Regions from separate parts of the Sphingomonas panacis genome, predicted to be linked through region 1. Evidence: riboswitches for the same ligand, from Rfam matches in the RefSeq annotation. Region 1 holds a riboswitch; each other region holds the start of a gene.
The links. Region 1 has a riboswitch for cobalamin ahead of cobW (cobalamin biosynthesis protein CobW). Riboswitches for the same ligand answer to the same signal wherever they lie in the genome.
Positions count from the first base shown of each region.

Region 2: it holds a riboswitch for cobalamin, as region 1 does, so the genes downstream of both, J0A91_RS13400 (DUF1636 domain-containing protein) here and cobW (cobalamin biosynthesis protein CobW) in region 1, are expected to answer to the same signal.
Region 3: it holds a riboswitch for cobalamin, as region 1 does, so the genes downstream of both, J0A91_RS20535 (hypothetical protein) here and cobW (cobalamin biosynthesis protein CobW) in region 1, are expected to answer to the same signal.
Region 4: it holds a riboswitch for cobalamin, as region 1 does, so the genes downstream of both, J0A91_RS20485 (DUF1852 domain-containing protein) here and cobW (cobalamin biosynthesis protein CobW) in region 1, are expected to answer to the same signal.

Region 1 covers NZ_CP014168.1:3,323,939-3,328,344, forward strand. The annotation lists gene cobN (cobaltochelatase subunit CobN) at 1-1,622, opposite strand, end outside; gene cobW (cobalamin biosynthesis protein CobW) at 1,630-2,667, opposite strand; cobalamin riboswitch at 2,838-3,064, opposite strand; gene J0A91_RS15165 (GH39 family glycosyl hydrolase) at 3,138-4,406, opposite strand, start outside.
Region 2 covers NZ_CP014168.1:2,920,465-2,924,870, forward strand. The annotation lists gene J0A91_RS13385 (ABC transporter substrate-binding protein) at 1-97, opposite strand, end outside; gene J0A91_RS13390 (FecCD family ABC transporter permease) at 223-1,170, shown strand; gene J0A91_RS13395 (ABC transporter ATP-binding protein) at 1,164-1,937, shown strand; cobalamin riboswitch at 1,958-2,146, shown strand; gene J0A91_RS13400 (DUF1636 domain-containing protein) at 2,324-2,731, shown strand; gene cobT (nicotinate-nucleotide--dimethylbenzimidazole phosphoribosyltransferase) at 2,728-3,741, shown strand; gene J0A91_RS13410 (histidine phosphatase family protein) at 3,738-4,307, shown strand; gene J0A91_RS13415 (adenosylcobinamide-GDP ribazoletransferase) at 4,304-4,406, shown strand, end outside.
Region 3 covers NZ_CP014168.1:4,444,879-4,449,284, reverse strand. The annotation lists gene J0A91_RS20555 (class I SAM-dependent methyltransferase) at 1-295, opposite strand, end outside; gene J0A91_RS20550 (MmyB family transcriptional regulator) at 373-1,149, shown strand; gene J0A91_RS20545 (TetR/AcrR family transcriptional regulator) at 1,113-1,730, opposite strand; gene J0A91_RS20540 (alpha/beta hydrolase family protein) at 1,786-2,712, shown strand; cobalamin riboswitch at 3,010-3,230, shown strand; gene J0A91_RS20535 (hypothetical protein) at 3,361-3,918, shown strand; gene J0A91_RS20530 (short-chain fatty acyl-CoA regulator family protein) at 3,903-4,406, opposite strand, start outside.
Region 4 covers NZ_CP014168.1:4,431,829-4,436,234, reverse strand. The annotation lists gene J0A91_RS20495 (bile acid:sodium symporter family protein) at 1-172, opposite strand, end outside; gene J0A91_RS20490 (methionine synthase) at 356-1,384, opposite strand; gene J0A91_RS20485 (DUF1852 domain-containing protein) at 1,414-2,397, opposite strand; cobalamin riboswitch at 2,524-2,745, opposite strand; gene J0A91_RS20480 (epoxyqueuosine reductase QueH) at 2,832-3,560, opposite strand; gene J0A91_RS20475 (methylenetetrahydrofolate reductase) at 3,616-4,406, opposite strand, start outside.

The sequences.
Region 1 (4,406 bases):
TCGAGCGTGCCGTGCGCGCCGACATGGACCACGGCATCGGTGCCACGCGTGCGCAACCACAGATAAAAGGCGACATAGGCGTGGCGCGGGCAGCGCGAGAGATCGTGATAGTCCTCCGTCCGCGCGGCCGGGCTGCCGCGTTCGGGCTGAAGCGCGACGATGCTGTTGCCGGCTTCGATTGCGGTGAACCGGAATACGTTGCCCAGGACAGCCGGATCATCCCCGGGCGCACCCCATGTGGAAGCCAGATCGGCCTGCAACGCCGCCGGCAAGCGCGCGAGTGCCGTGCGATAGTCGGCGATCGGCCATTCCAGCCACTGCGATCCAAGCGCTTCGGGCAGGTCGGTGACGGGCAAGACCGCATAGCCCGCCTCCGCCAGATCGTGCAGCATCGCCTCGGCCGAGGCGAACGCGTCCAGCCCGACGGCGTGTGCCATCTGGTGTGCCTTGCCGGGATAGGTCGACAGGATGATGGCGAGGCGGCGCTCGGCGGCGGGCTTTGCCGCGAGCGTGATCCAGCCGTGGACGCGCGCCGCGATAGCGTCGATCCGCGCCGGATCGGCACGATGTTCGCGGCGCGCATATTGCAGGTCGGGGTCGCGCGTCGCGTCGCCTTTGAAACTCGCCACGCCCGCGAAGAGGCGGCCGTCGACCTCGGGTAGCACCACGTGCATCGCCAGATCGGCGGGGGAGAGGCCGCGCGGTGCATCGACCCACGCGGCGCGATCCGAGGTGGCGAGCGCGATCTGGAACACGGGCACGCCCGCGCCGTCGAGTGGCGTCGTGCCGCTCTCGTCGCGCGCGGAAAAGGCGGTGGCGTTGACGATCGCGGCCGGCGCCAGTGCCGTCACCCAGCGCCGCAGCCAGCCACTTGCCTCGGCGTCCTTCAACGATGGCGCGAACACCGCGAGCACATCATACCCGCGTGCGACGAATGCCATGCGAAGCGCGATGATGGGATCGAGGTCGGCCGCGGTCAGGTACGATCGGTAGAAGACGATCAGGACGCGCGACCGCAGCGCCGTTATCGCGAACGCAGCGGGGCAGGCGACGCCCTGATCCGGCGACCAGCCGCCAACCGCAGCGATGGCCCGCGCACCGCGTGCGGGTTTGACGTACAGACCCGCCGCCAGCGCGAACTGGGCGAGCGCGGTCCGCGCCGCCGCCGCGCCGCCGATATCGCAAAGCTGCGCGAGCCGACGCAGCGTGGAGACCGGCATCGTCGATGCGGCGTCGAGCCTTGTGTCCGGTCGCCCGTCCGCTGGAATGACCGCCAGGGCGATGCCGCGCTGGCGCGCCAGCATCTCCACCTGTTGCAAGCCATAGGGCCAATAGGCCGTGCCGCCGATCAGGCGGATCAATATGCCCTTGGCGGCCCCGAGCGTGCGTTCGACATAGGTATCGACCGACAAAGGGTGCGTCAGTTCGGCGAGGTTGGCGAGCCGCAGGCTTGGCGCCTCGCCATCACCAACCTCCGCCATTATCGCGCGCCACCCCGCCGCGAACGCGCCGAGGTCGCTGTCCGAGAACGACAGCACCACGAGATCGGCGGCATCCTGCCCCAGATCGCGTGGCGTGGCGCTCTCTTCCAGCCCATGCGTTTCGCGGAAGATGACGTGCATCGGGGGATCAGACCGTCAGCACGGCCCGGATCGCTGCCGGATCGAGCCGGTCGCGCTCTGCGATCACGACCAGGCGGGTGCGGCGCGGCTCATCCGCGTGCCAGGGGCGGTCGTAATGCGTGCGTACCCGCGCGCCGACCGCCTGCACCAGCAGCCGCATCGGCTTGCCCGCGACGGCGGCGTAGCCCTTCACGCGCAACACGTCGCCACCCCGTCCCAGCGCTTCGATGCGATCCGCCAGATCGGCCGGCGCGGCGATCTCGCCGAAATCCACGACGATGCTGTCGAAATCATCATGCTCGTGCTCGTCCTCGCCGTCATGGTGCGAGGGTCGTGCGGCGATATCGTCCTCCGCCGCCGCGCCGATGCCGAGCACGACGCGTGGATCGATCACGCCGTCGATCAGTTCGACCACCGGCAGCGGCTTGCGCGTCTCGGCGGCGATCACCGCGCGCGCGGCGGCGACGCCGTCGGGGCCGGCCAGATCGCACTTGGTCAGCAGCACCATATCGGCGCAGGCGAGCTGATCCTCGAACACTTCGGACAATGGCGTTTCGTGATCGATGCTCGGATCGGCGGCCCGTTGCGCGTCGAGCGCGGTCACGTCCGGCGCGAACCGCCCCGCCGCGACCGCCTCGGCATCCGCCAGCGCGATCACGCCATCGACGGTGATGCGTGATCGGATCGCCGGCCAGTCGAACGCCTTCAGCAGCGGCTTGGGCAGCGCGAGGCCCGACGTTTCGATCAGGATATGGTCGGGCCGGGGATCGAGCGCGAGCAGCGTTTGCACGGTGGGGATGAAATCGTCGGCGACGGTGCAGCAGATGCAGCCATTGGCGAGTTCGACGATATTCTCGGCCGGGCAATCGGGGATCGCGCAGCCCTTCAGGATATCGCCATCGACGCCCAGGGTACCGAACTCGTTGACGACCACCGCCAGCCGACGCCCGCCGGATTCGCGGATCAAATGGCTGATGAGCGTCGTCTTGCCGGCGCCCAAAAAGCCGGTGACGATGGTGACGGGCACCTTTGACAGATCGGACATGCTCTTCTCCGCGGCGCAAGCAACGACCGGCGGGGACCGAAATATCGGTCGGCGCGCGACGACGGACGGGCGCCGAAAGCCGCCCGTGCCACGCACCGATGCAGCCCCAGCCGCACAGGCTCGTCGCTCAGACGGAGAACCGTGCCGCGACCATCCCCTGGACCGAAGCAAGAGCGACCATATCGCCGGCAGGTCTCCTGGCTTGCGGGTCAACGCTGCGGCATCGCCTTCCCAGAGGACACATCCGCAGATGCGTCGATCCAGTGGCTGCTCCCGAAAGAGCCTGATGCCGTCGCTCACCGCTCACAGTTGCAGGGACAGCCGCGGATTTGGGGAGAACCCCGCACCGCATTCCCATTGAAGCCCCTCGCGGGGCACCGGCGCGATCATCGAGACCCGACATGGGCCTCGGCGTTGCATCTAACGCAAGCGTTACGGCTTGCCAATTCTCGATTTCCGCCCGGTCCGGCTCATGCCCCGTCGAGCAGGACCAGCGCGACGCCTTGGCGGGCGAGGCGCATGTCGAGCGTCGCCGTGCCGGCCTTGCCGCGCGCGATGCTTACCGTCTCCGGGTGCATTCGCGATGCGGCTTCCAGCGCGGCGTATTGTCCGGTGTCGGGTGACTGTGGCGAACCCATTGCCCGCCACGCCGCAAAGGCGTTGGCGTGGGTGGGATCGACACGCCATACCGTCGCTTTGACAGGTGCGCTTCGCAAGCCGTTCAGGGCGATGTGGATCTGCGCGTCGGGGCCGGCGAGATCGTCGTCGTGATAATGCCACACCAGCACGGCGAGTCTGCCGTCCGCGGTGCGCGTGGCGAGCGTGCCGACATCGGGGGTGCCGCGCACGCCGTCCTCCATTACGCTTTCGAGCGGGATTTGGGCGCTGCTGGTGCTCGCCAGCCGTGTCTCGCCGAGCTTGGCGAACAGGCGGAAGACGTTGAGCACGGGCAGATCGACGCCATTTGTGGCAAGCTGGCGATATCCCGCGAACCACGGCTGGCCCTCGAATTCGAACGACCAGGAGACGATGCCGGCGAGGTTGACCTTGCGCTTGGCGGCCAGCTCCCAGATCCGCGCGAAGCTGGCGGCGGTGTAGCTCGAGTACATCGTGCCGTTGCGATAGGCGTTCTCGGGTCCGGGGCATGCGGCGCAGCCTTCGGGATCACTCTCGCCGATCACGACGGGCTTGGCGGCAAGCGCCGGAATCGACAGCACCTTGGTGAAACCGCCGTCCGCTGCCATCAAGTGCGTAGCGATGCCCATGCGGACATGGCCATCGACGATGCTCGGCTTGCCCTTGGCGTGGAACGAGAGGAAGTCGGTCGGGGTGCCGATCTGTCCGGTTGCGTAGTTCTTGCCGGTGGTGACGTGCTTGAGGAAGCCGTCCATGAAGGTGCCGCCCGCGCCCGCGACGTCGGGCCCGCCGACGCGCGCGGTCGGCAGCGCGCGGCGCACCCCGGCGATCGCATAATCGTGCATCTTGTAGAAATCTTCCGGCGTGCCGCGCCAATAGAAGTCGAGATTGGGTTCGTTCCACACCTCGAAGAACCAGCGCTCGACTTCGGCGCGGCCGTAGCGTTCGACGTTGTGGCGAGTCCATTGATAGGCCAACTCACCCCATTTCGCGTAATCCTTAGGCGGGTAGCTCCAGCCGGTCGCGATTTTCCCGTAATCGACGCCGGGCTTCCAGGCGTGTCGGTAGGGTACGCCCGCCGGCGCGCTCGACAGCGCCTCGGG
Region 2 (4,406 bases), 400 kb from region 1:
CGCACAGGTTGAGCGAGACGATGCGGCGCGGCGCGTGCGACGGCGCGGCAGCCGTCGCACCGAGCGCGAGCAGTATCGGCAGAAGGCGGCGTATCATTGCGACGCCCATAAGCGAACGCTTCAGCGAGACAAGCAAGGCGATCACCCACCACGGAGCTTCCGGTGAGAACCGGCATCCCGCGCGGTGGGCGCGCCGCACTGATCGGCGGCCTGATCGCGCTGATGATCGCCGCGGGCGTCGCCTCGCTCGCGCTGGGATCGGTGTCGCTCGCGCCGACCCGCGTCCTCGCGGCGCTGGTCGGGCGGGGCGATCCGGTCGCGACCGCGATCGTGATCGAGCTGCGTCTTCCCCGCACGATCCTGGGCCTCGCGGTCGGGGCGATGCTCGGGCTGGCCGGAGCGGCGTTGCAGGGATATTTGCGCAATCCGCTCGCCGAGCCCTCCGTGCTGGGCGCTTCGAACGCGGCAGCGCTCGGCGCGGTCGGCGCAATCTATTTCGGACTGGCCGAACTGAACCCGATCGTGCTGCCGGTACTGGCGATCGCGGCGGCGCTCGTGTCGCTGGCGCTGCTGTTCACGCTGGCAGGTCGGTCGGAAAGCCCGCTCACGCTGATTCTCGCCGGGATCGCGGTGTCGACGCTGGCGGGGGCGGCGATCAGTCTCGCGCTCAATCTGTCGCCCAATCCGTTCGCGGCGATGGAGATCATGACGTGGCTGCTCGGCAGTCTGGAAAACCGGTCGTTCCAGCATGTCTGGATCGCGCTGCCCTGCATCGCGGTGGGCGCGGCGTTGCTGCTGTTCGACGGCCACGCACTCGACGCGCTGACGCTCGGCGAGGATGGCGCACGCGCGCTCGGCACCGATCTGCGCGCGACCCGGTTGCGGCTGTTGCTCGGCGTGGCGATCGGCGTGGGTGGCGCGGTGGCGGTGTCGGGGTCGATCGGGTTCGTCGGGCTGATCGTACCGCATCTGGTGCGCCCGCTGACCGACCGAAGCCCCTCGGCGATCCTGCTGCCCTCGGCGCTGGCCGGCGCGGTGCTGCTGACCTTCGCGGACATCGGCGTGCGGCTGATCCCCTCGACCAACGAACTCAAGCTCGGCGTGGTGACCGCGTTCCTCGGCGTGCCGGTGTTCCTCGCCTATCTGATGCGCGAGCGACGGCTATGGTGACGATCGCGCTGAGCGATGTCGGGGTGTCGCTCGGGCGGCGACCGGTGGTGCATGACGTAAACGCGGTGCTGGCGCCCGGCGCTGTGGTCGGGATCGTTGGCCCCAATGGCGCGGGCAAATCGACGTTGCTGAGGGCAACGCTCGGGCTGGTCGCATCGACGGGCAGCATATGCGTGGACGATGTGCCGCTCGCGCGCATGGCGCGAGGCGTGGCCGCGCGGACGCTCGCCTATCTGCCGCAGGGGCAGACGTTGCACTGGCCGCTCACGGTCGAACGACTCGTCACGCTAGGTCGCCTGCCGCACCTCGCGCCGATGTCACGCCTTTCCGATGCCGATGCCGCCGCAGTTGAACGGGCGCTGGAACGGGCTGGTGTCGCGGATTTACGCGAGCGGATCGCCACAGACCTTTCGGGCGGCGAACGCGCGCGTGTCCTGCTCGCCCGCGCGCTCGCGGTCGAGGCGCCGGGGCTGCTCGCCGACGAGCCGCTTGCATCGCTCGATCCCGGGCACCAGATCGACGTGATGGACCTGCTCCGCGCCGAGGCACGGGGCGGGGCGCTGGTCGTGACGGTGCTGCACGATCTGACGATGGCGGCGCGCTATTGCGACCGCGTGTTGTTGATGGATGCCGGCACGATCGTCGCCGATGGCGTGCCCCTCGACGTGCTCACGCCCGAGCGGCTGCGCGCGGTCTACGGCATCACCGCGACGATCGAGCGATTTGGCGAAACCGTGACGATCGTACCTACCGGGCGCGCGTATTGACGGGCCGTACCACCGCAGCTACCGCGCCGGGTGCGACAGGTTCCCCGGCGACGGGGATGAAAAGGGAACGGGAGAACCCCGGCTGCCCCTGCAACTGTAAGCGGCGAGCCATCGCGCCACAGGCCATTGGGATCGCAAGATCCCGAGAAGGCGGCGCGAACCGGCACTGACCCGCGAGCCAGGAGACCTGCCCGTCGCGGTCGTCCTTCGTGCGGACAGGGTGTGCCGGGCGAACGGGGGTGAACCCGAGAGGCGACATGGTTGGACCGCGTTTCGCGGTGTGCCGTGTCGTGGACATGGCGCATCGCGCGCGGCCCATGTCGTGGGTGCCGTTCGATGTCTCAGTGTCTCTCGCGTCTTATGCTTCCGCGCGCGGTGTCCGTATAATGCTCAGGCGAGTCGAGGATGGTCCGGCGGTTGTCGCGTGCAACACCTGCCGCCATACACCCGACGCGCGCGAGGATGCGGCGGGTCTGCGTGGCGGCGCGCACCTCGTCGCGGCGTTGCGCGCGGTGAAGGCGTCGGACTCGCGGTACGCGGGCATCGCGGTGCAGGAAATGCCGTGTCTGTTCGCTTGCGCGGACTTCTGCACGGTGCATCTGCGCGCGCCGAACAAGGTCGGCTACGTGCTCGGCCGCTTCGCGCCCGACGCGGAGGCGGCGAGGGCGATCCTCGATTACGCGGTCGAATACGCCGGGAGCGAACATGGTCGCGTGCCTTTCGCGCGATGGCCGCAGGGTGTGAAGGGCCACTTCATCACACGCACCCCGCCGCCGGGCTTCGTCGCCGAATGACCTTCGCGACGATAGCCGATGTCGAGGCCGCGCTGGCGGCCTCGATCGCGCCCGATGCGGAGGCCATCGCGCAGGCGCGGGCACGACAGGCGCAGTTGACCAAACCCCCCGGCTCGCTCGGCCGGCTGGAGGAGATCGCGGTTTTCTTCGCCGGCTGGCAAGGGCGCGCACGACCACGGATCGGGCGCGGGCGCGTGGCGGTGTTCGCGGGCAACCACGGGATAGTCGCGCATAATGTGAGCGCTTTTCCGGCGGCGGTAACGGCGCAGATGGTCGCCACCTTCGAGCATGGCGGCGCCGCGATCAACGCGCTCGCCCGTGCAGCCGGGCTGGACCTCAAGGTCGTGGCGCTCGATCTCGACCGTCCGACCGCCGATTTCACCACGGCGCCGGCGATGACAGAGGCGGAATGCCTCGCCGCGCTCTCCGCCGGCGCGGCAACCGTCGAGGCCGGGCTGGACCTGCTCGTGCTGGGCGAAATGGGGATCGGCAATACCACCGCCGCCGCGGCGTTGTGCGCGCGGAGTCTGGGTGGCGACGGGTCGACCTGGGTCGGGCCGGGCACGGGAATCGACGACGCCGGCATCGCGCGCAAAGTCGCGGTGGTGGACCGCGCCATTGCGCACCACGCCGACGCACCGATGACGGCGTTCGAGACGCTGCGCCGGGTCGGCGGGCGTGAGATCGCGGCGATTGCGGGTGCGGTACTGCGGGCGCGGGAATTGCGCGTGCCGGTGCTGCTCGATGGGTTTATCTGCTGTTCGGCGGTCGCGCCGCTCGCTGCGGCGGCACCAGCTTCGATCGCGCATTGTCTCGCCGGCCATTGTTCGGCCGAGCCGGGGCACGCGCGCCTGCTGGCCGCGCTCGGGCTGGAGCCGATCCTCCAGCTCGACATGCGGCTCGGCGAGGCGAGCGGCGCGGCGGTCGCGGCCGGGGTCGTCCGCGCGGCGCTGGCCGCGCATGACGGCATGGCGACCTTCACCGAAGCCGGCGTGTCGGGCGCGGGATGACGCCGTTCGTTTTGCACCTGCTACGCCACGGTGCCCCCGAGATCCCCGGGCGGCTGATCGGCCGCACCGATGTCGCGCCGACTGACGAGGGTATCCGCGCCTGCCGCGATCAGGCCCGCGATCTGGATATCGAGGCTGTGGTAAGCTCCGACCTCGCCCGTGCCCGGCTCGCTGCGCAGGCGATCGGCGGCGATCTCGGCGTGCCGGTCGCGATCGACGCGCGCTGGCGTGAACTCGATTTCGGGGCGTGGGATGGGCTTGCGACCAGTCAGATCGATCCGGTCGCGCTCGGCCGTTTCTGGGACGATCCCGATGCCGCGCCACCGCCCGACGGCGAGCGCTGGTCGGCGTTGGCGGCGCGCGTGGCGGCGGCGATCGCCGCCTTGCCGCCACGCACGACGTTGATCGTCACCCACGGCGGGGCGATGCGCGCGGCGCTTGCCGTGTCGTGCGGGTTCGAACAGCGCCAGCTCTGGGCGTTCGACCTGCCCTATGCGGCGATGCTCAGCCTCAAGATATGGCCGGGAAGCCCGCGCACCGCGCAGATCATGGCGCTGTGGCCGTGAGGGGGCTGCTGCTCGCCATCCAGTTCCTGACACGGTTGCCGACGCCGCGCGGAACCGCGAGCGATGCGGATTTCGCCGCGTCGATCCGCTGGTTCCCGT
Region 3 (4,406 bases), 1.1 Mb from region 1:
GAGAATTGCAAATCTCGAAATTTGACAAGCCCCGCTGCTTTGCGGCCGCCTGAACCGCTTCCAGCATTGCTGCCGACAGATCGACCGCCGTGACGGTGCCGCTATGCGGTGCGAGCCGATAGGCAACATGGCCGCCGCCCGTTCCCAGATCGAGCGCACGCGGAGCGGCTTCGCGCCGCGCGATCGCCTCGACCGCATCCAGGTCTTCGCCCTGTGCATGCACGATACTGGTGACATAGGCGTCTGCCTGACTTCCGAATTGCGCTTCGACGACAGTCTCATGGGAACGGGTCATAATTTCCTCCTGCGGACATCTGCAGGCAATCAACAACCTGTTACAAGAGACCTTCTTATCCTGTTATAAGCTGACACATGCTATCGGACGAAAAACGCAAACTCCTGGGCCACTTCATCCGCTCGCATCGCGAGCGGGTGATACCGGATCTTCAGGTCCGCCGCCGCCGAACGCCTGGGTTGCGCCGCGAGGAGCTGGCCGCACGAGCGGGCATTGGTGTGACGTGGTGCGCCTGGATCGAGCAGGGCAGGGAGGTGCGCGTCTCGGCCGAAACGCTGGCGCGCCTCGCCGTGGCATTGGCGCTCACCCCCGCCGAACGCGCCTATCTTTTCGAACTGGGAGATAGGCGCGATCCCGATGCGCCCCCGACGGTGTCGACATCCACTGCACCCGAGGGTGTGTCTGCGCTGGTCGAGGCGCTCCCCTTTCCGGCCTATGGGCTGGACCGGCTGTGGAATGCCTGCTGTTGGAACGCTCCTGCGGAGCATCTGTTCGCCGACTGGCTGGGACCGGGCCGCCAGCGCAACCTGCTACGCTACACCTTCCTGGAAAGGTCGGTTCGGTCGCTGCTGCCCGACTGGGAAGAGCGTGCAAGACGGCTGCTTGCAGAGTTCCGGGCGGATTGCGCGCGGATTCTCAACGACGCTGACCTTGCCGCATTCACTGCGGACCTGTGTGTGGAATCTACCCTATTCGCGCAGGAATGGGAGGCACAGAGCGTCTCGGCGCGGGAGGGCGGTCTGCGAGATTTCATTCATCCGCAAGACGGCGTGCTCAGCTATCGCCAGCATACTTTCACAGCAGCGGAGCGCCCGGACTATAAGCTTGTGGCACTGATCCCTTCGCCAGGCTGACCGTCCATGACGCCTGCGCGAAGGAGCGTGACTGCGGCGTCGGCGGCCGATTCCATGTAGCTGGCGTCGCGATGGAGCAGCACGACCGCAAAGCCACCGTCCATGAGCAGAATCAGCTGGCGGGCCAGGACGCGGGCATCCTGGTCGTAACCCGCGCTTTCCAGGACGATGCAGATCCAGTCTTCCACCCGCCGCTTATGCGCGCGTCCCGCCGCGATCGCCGGATGGCCGGGCAGGTCGAACAGTTCGACGGACGTGCGCAGGAAACCGCAGCCTTTCCATTTGCGGTGTCGGGCCGATGCCGCGAGGCGCAGGAACACGCTGCGGATCTTGTCGGCGACATCGCCTTGCGCTTCTTCGAACCAACGCTGGAACAGGCGCAAATTGGGGGCATCGCGTGCCTGCAGATAAGCGGCGATCAAATCGTCCTTGCTGCGGAAATGATAGTAGAGCGTCTTCTTGGTGATGCTCGCCTTGGCAGCGACAGCGTCCATGCTGACCGCACGAATGCCTTCGCCGTAGAACAGTGCCGAAGCCGCATCGATGATGCGCTCGCGGGTCGGGGCGGACGGGCGGGTCATACCTATACTCACTAGTGAAGATACCCGGCATCGTCGATCCCCTAGCATGTGGCTTATGCACAAGCGTGAACCAAACGAAGCCTCGCCAGACGGCATGCCGGTCCACTTCCCCTGCGACGATGGCGTCCTGCTGGGCGGCACGCTCTGGATCTCGACGGGGGGCAGTGTCGGGCAGGTGATTCTCAATCCCGCGACCGGGGTGCTGGCGCGTTACTATCATCGCTATGCGCGCTTCCTCGCTGCCCATGGGTTCGATGTGCTTACCTATGACTATCGCGGCATCGGCGCCTCTCGACCTGCGGATCTTCGTGGATGCGGATATCGCTGGGTGGATTGGGGCTTGCTCGATTTCGAGGCTGCACTGGCCTTCATGGGAGCGCGCAGAGGGGCGGGGCCGCTAAGCGTCGTCGGCCACAGCTTCGGCGGGGTCATCCCAGGCCTGGCGCGAAGTGCTGCCGCCCAGGTCGATCGGTTGCTGACGGTCGGTGCCCAATATGCCTGGTGGGGCGATTATGCGTGTGATCGCCGGGCTGCGCTTTTTGGAAAATGGCACGTGTTCATGCCGCTGCTCACCGCGGTGTTTGGCTACTTCCCCGGCAAACGGCTGGGATGGTTGGAGGACCTTCCTGCTGGCGTCGCTCATGCCTGGAGCTTTGGCGGGCCGCTGTTCGAGAGCCGATGGGAGCGCGATGAGAAACCTGAGCTGCGCGCCCGGATGTCTGCGTTTCGCGCGCCTATTCTGGCGGTGGCTGTGTCTGACGATGAACTCGGCACGCCCCAGGCAATCCGCCGCACACTCAATTATTATCAGGGCGCCCCTCGCACGACTGTGCTGCTGCGCCCCTCGGATCTTGGACGGCAAGCCATCGGCCATTTCAACTTGTTCCATGACTCCCACGCAGCCGGATTGTGGCAAGACACCCTTTCCTGGCTCACATCTGGAGTGAATCCATGGCCGCAGCGGACGATCGACGATCTCTAGTCGCTGGTTCGCGCCGTGCACCTATCACCGGGCAACGGGTTTCGCTGGCTCCAAGTGTCGACGTTTGACGGGCAAAATGAACTGGATTGAGAGGGCGTGGGCTGGGACAAATCTGCCGTCCGCAGCGCCCTCGCCGAACGGCGGGTTAAGCCGAGATCTGCCATTCACGAGTGCCCCGAAAAGGACGGTATTTTTGGGGCAGCGCGGTTCCTTAAATGACGTTCCGCTTGGCTTTTCCAAAATCTTGCACCTTACGCCACCATAAGCTCGGTGGTATGCGCGCGTGCCCGGCTTGCCGGGAGAGAACATCGCTGCGGTTCCCCGCGAGGGGATTAAACGGGAATGTGGGACGAGGGGCGACCTTCAGTCCGCGGCTGTCCCTGCAACTGTAGGCGGCGAGCAAGGATTCTGGGTAGGCGCCGATGTGCGATCTGCCGACCACTGGGTGCAAGCCTGGGAAGGTGCATCCGAAGCGACGACCCGCGAGCCAGGAGACCTGCCGGAGCGGTTCGCTGATGCCTTGCGTCCAGGGGATGGCAGAGGCGCGGACGACCGTCCGAACGGCGATGGATTGCGCAGGCGCGCGCGTGGGATTCCTGCGCGTGCCACATCGGCGGTGTGTGCCTGCGCCCGAGCGTGAGGACAGTAGTGAGACGGAATTACGATCGGTCGGAGCGGGTTAACGATCGAAGGGCAGCCGAGACCTACCGGCTTGCCGATATGGTCAGCGTGACCGCCTCGACGCCGGAATGGGCACGGTTGAACTTCACGTCGATCAGGCGTCATCATCTCGGGTTAGCCCTGCGATGGGACGAGGCGCGTCGTCAGATCTCGGCGGCACTTCGCGGGGTGGTGAAACGCGAATGGATCGATGGCGCGGATCATCTGCTGGTCGAAACAACGCACCCGGACCTGTCGCTGCGGTCGATCATCCTGCGGTGTACGGATGCGCTGGTGGGGCCAGCACGTCGGCCCCTGACACCACGCCTGCTCATGGCCGCCCTGTCGATCACCAACAAGGAACGGCTCCGCTGGACCAAGGACGGCCGTTTGCCACGCTCGGGATCGGTCACGATCCGGGCTGCACATCCTGTATCTGTCAGCACCTACGGGGTCGATACTGTCGCCGAGCTCGTCGCCGATCCGTCGATCATCGCCGCATGGCGGCGCGCTGATGCCAGCGCCGAGCGTCAGGCAACTGGATAGGGAACCGGAGCGGCGGTGTTCTCGTCGATGGTGAGCGCCCGCCCGATCGGCGGAAACGCACGCTGCGGGCAGGCCGGGCGCTCGCACACCTTGCACCCGGCACCGATCGGCGTCGCGAAGGAGGGATCGGCGAGATCGAGGCCGCGCGAATAGACGAGCTGACCGGCATGGCGCAGGTCGCAGCCGAGCCCGATCGCGAACACCTTCTCCGGCTCACCGAACCCGGCAGACCCGCTCGCCACCGTTCGCGCAACCCAGAGGTAGCTGCGACCATCGGGCATCTGAGCAACCTGGCGCAGCACGCGCCCTGGCTGCGCGAATGCCTCATAGACATTCCAGAGCGGGCAGGTGCCGCCGACGCGCGAGAAGTGGAAGTCGGTCGCAGATTGCCGTTTGGAGATATTGCCCGCCCGGTCGACGCGGACGAAGAAGAACGGCACGCCGCGTGCCCCTACGCGCTGGAGCGTCGACAGGCGGTGGCACACCGT
Region 4 (4,406 bases), 1.1 Mb from region 1:
GGGAGATCCGAGCGCCATAGATGAAGAACAGGAGTGCGATGGCGGCGTGCACCACGATGTCGAGCACGTCCTTGCCCGCGCCCCGCGCGGGCAGGATCGCGGCGATCACCACCATTGCGACGATCGCAAGGATGTAGGCGTCGATCCGCAGCCGGCTCAGGATGGCCTTCATAGATGATAATCCGGTCTTGCGGTCCGCCGTGACGCGCAGATGCGTGCGAACCGTTTATGCAACGATTTCCCCGGCACCGTGCCCGCCCCGTCATGGACGGGCGGGATCGACCGCGCCGGAGAAACTTTCAGGTAAGGCGCGCCATCGTCCGGGCCGAAAAGGCCAGACGATGACGGCTGTCGCTCAGGCCGCCAGTTCCTTGCGGATGATCTCGGCACCGGCACCCAGCGCCTTCAGCTTGCCCCGAGCGATGTCGCGCGACAGCGGCGCCATCCCGCAGTTGGTGGCGGGCAGGAGCTTGTCGGCATCGACGAAGCGCAGCGCGTTGCGCAGTGTGTCGGCGACCTGCTCCGGCGTCTCGATCGTATCCGTCGCGACGTCGATCGCGCCGACCATCACCTTCTTGCCGCGGATCAGCTCGATCAGGTCCGTCGGCACGCGCGAGTTCTGACATTCTAGTGAGATGATATCGATCTTCGACTTCTGCAGGTTGGGGAAGGTTTCCTCATACTGGCGCCATTCGGAGCCGAGCGTCTTCTTCCAGTCGGTATTGGCCTTGATGCCATAACCATAGCAGATGTGGACGGCGGTTTCGGCCTTCAGCCCCTCGGCCGCGCGCTCCAGCGTGGCGATGCCCCAGTCGTTCGCTTCGTCGAAGAACACGTTGAAGGCGGGTTCGTCGAACTGGATGATGTCGACGCCGGCGGCCTCCAGCTCGCGTGCTTCTTCGTTGAGGATGCGGGCGAACTCCCACGCCAGCTTCTCGCGGCTCCGGTAATGCGCGTCGTAGAGGGTGTCGATCATCGTCATCGGCCCGGGCAGCGTCCATTTGATCGGCTGATCGGTCTGGGCACGCAGGAAACGGGCGTCGTCGACGAACACCGACGTGGGCCGCGAGACGGACCCGACGACCGTCGGCACGCTGGCGTCATAGCGGTTGCGGATGCGCACCGTCTCGCGCTTCTCGAAATCGACGCCGTCCAAATGCTCGATGAACGTCGTGACGAAGTGCTGGCGGGTCTGCTCGCCGTCCCCGAGGATGTCGATGCCCGCCTGCCGCTGATCGTCGACCGCGAGGCGCAGCGCATCCTGCTTGCCCGCGACCAGCTCCTCGCCCTCCAGCTTCCAGGGTGACCACAGGGTCTCGGGCTGGGCCAACCAGGATGGCTTGGGCAGGCTGCCTGCAGTCGTCGTCGGCAACAATGTCGTCATGATGCAAATACCTGTCGTATGGGTGGGGATCAGAGGCCGCAGGTCGCGGACCAGCGCTGAAGCGCGGGCCAGTGCGGCTTGATGAAATGCTCTTCGGCGAATTTGCCCTGCTCGACGGCGAGGCGGCTGCGCTCCTCGCGATCATAGACGATGCGGGTCAGCGAATAGTCCTGATACCTCAGGCTCGGCTGATAATGCTCCGCCGCGACCGAGTTCGCGTTGTAGATTTCCGGGCGATAGATCTTCTGGAACGTCTCCATTGTCGCGATGGTGCTGGCGAGTTCGAGGTTCGTATAGTCGCTGACCAAATCGCCGGTATGGTAGAAGGCGAACGGCGCGACGCTGTGGGGCGGCATGAAATATCGCACCTTCATGCCCATTTTTGCGAAATACTGATCGGTGGGCGAGAATTTGTCGTTGCGATACTCGACGCCGAGGATCGGATGTACGTTGGCGGTTCGGTGATAGACCTCCTTGCTCGACACGCTGAGGCAGATGACTGGGGGCTTGCGGAAGTTGTCGCGGTAAGCGCTCGATCCGAGGAAATGCTTGAACAGGTTGCCGTGCAGATCGCCGAAGTCCTCCGGCGCGCCGCCACCCCCGGCCTTCAGGTGATTGGGCAGGACGACGCTGAAGTCGTAATCGCGGACATAGGATGAGAAGTTGTTGCCGATCATCCCGTCGCTGCGCTCGCCGCTGATCCGGTCGGTGACGGTGGTGTGCAGGATCTCGATCAGCGGAAACGCTTCGTCGTCCGCGCCGCCTCCAAGAGTGAGCGCGGCCGAGACGATCTTCAGCTCCAGCGTGTAGCGATCACCTTTGGGATTGTCCCAGTGCATCAGCGCGTTGAAGCGGTGGTCGATCATCTCCAGCGTGTTGCGCAAATTCTCCTGCCGGCTGTCCCCACGCGCAAGATTGGCGAAGTTGGTGGTGATCCGCGTGTTGTCGGCCGGACGATAATTCTCGTCGAAGGGCAAGCTGCTGATCGAGAATGTGAACCCGCTATTCGTCATGACTCAACCCTGGCTTTGCGGGCGGGAGGTCAGGCGAAAGCGCGCAAGGCGTGAACAGGACCGGATGGCGGCAAGCCACGGACCGTCGCATCAAGCGCGATCCACCGGAGGAACCCCCGTCCGAGGAACGTTATCGCGTCAAAGGCAGGTCTCCTGGCTCACGGGTCAACGCGGTGGCTCCGGCCTTCCCAGGCACCTTGCGGGAGCCCAGTGACACGAAATGGAACCGCCGCTCGCCGCTTACAGTTGCGGGGGCAGCGCCGGATTCTGCCCCGAAAGGCACCACCGGCTTCCCGTCTTAGCCCCATCGCCATGCCTGGGATGGGGAACCTCGACGTGGCCGTTAAACACCATTGGTCCGAAGCTGTCAATAACGATATAAAGATATCTTTATATGACGGTTTGACGTTGTGGCATCGACCATCGGATCCGCGTCATCGCAGCACCAGCGTGTCAGGAGCGAGCGGGATCGGGAGATGGCGGAGCAAGCCTAAACCGATGCGTCCCCCCCCCTCCGCCTCGCCATAATAGAGCTTGCCGATATCGATTTCCGATCGACTCTGGCTCACACGGTGGGCGTTGGTGTCGCGCAGCGAATAGACACAGCCGCAATATTCCTGCTGATAGAAACGCTCGCGCTTGGAGATGTCGATCATGCGCGCAGCACCACCGCCCTTGCGCCAGTTGAACGTCCAATAGTCGATGCCGGGATAGTGCGACGCCGCGCGCTCGCCCGAGCCGTTAATCTGATTCATGTCCTTCCAGCGCGAGATGCCGAGCGACGAGGTGATGACGGGGAAGCCGTTCTCGTGCGCGTAGAGCGCGGTGCGCTCGAACCGCATGTCGAAACACATCGTGCAGCGCTCGCCACGCTCCGGTGCCCATTCCATCCCCTTTGCCCGCTTGAACCAGTTGACCGTGTCATAGTCGGCATCGACGAACGGCACGCCGTGGTCCTCGGCGAAGCGGATGTTCTCGTCCTTCCGCAAGATGTATTCCTCTTTGGGATGGATGTTGGGGTTGTAGAAGAAGATGGTATAATCGATGCCGCTGGCGGTCATCGCTTCCATCACTTCACCCGAGCATGGCGCGCAGCAGCTATGCAGCAGAACCTTGGTCTGGCCGCCCGGTGGTACAAGCTTGGGTCGATCGATCGGCGTCATGATATTCTCTCAGGTGGTGCAGGCGGCTTCGAACAAGCGGAAGCGCAGGGTCGTTCTATCGGATTGAAGCATAGTGGCTGATCCAGTCCACCGTCTTGCCGATATTCCCGAATGGATAAAAGTGAAGTCGCACCGGACCATGTTCGTTCGTCAGGCCGGCAGCGAGACGATCCACGAACATTTCCGGTCCGGACGTTCCCAATAGTCTAGTAGCGGAGATGCCATATTTCGCCAAGATGACGGTCGACGCACCGACGCCGCACTGAGCGGCGAACCGCATCAAGGTCGCTACGCCCGCCGGACCGGGAACACCGATCCGCACCGGATGATGCAATCCGCGTTCGCGAAGACCCTCCAGCCAGCGCAGGACGATGTCCGCGTCGAAGGCGAATTGGGTGACAATCATCGGCGACATGCCGCGCTCCTCGATGCTTCGACACTTCGATTCCAGCACGGCCCAGCATTCCGCCTCGCTCATGACAGGATGGCCTTCTGGATGCCCCCCGATGCCGACCGTCTCCACCCCACACCGTTCGAAAGCGCCCGTCGCGATCAGGGATGCGCTGTCGGGGAACGGCCCAAGCGGATGGAGCCGGTCGCCGGCAACGACGAAACAGCGCGTGATGCCGCCGCCAGCAACCGTCTCGGTCATGAAGCCGTCGAACGTGCTGGCCGAGGTGATCCGTCGGGCGGCGAAATGAGGCATGGGTTCGAACCCGAGCTGACGAACGGCCCGTATCGCTGCGACGCGCGCTGCCTTGTCGTCAGTGCGCAGGAACGGGATCGCTATCTGCGTCGAAGGCGGGAGCGCTTTCGCCACCTGTACCAGCCCAGGAATATCCCTGA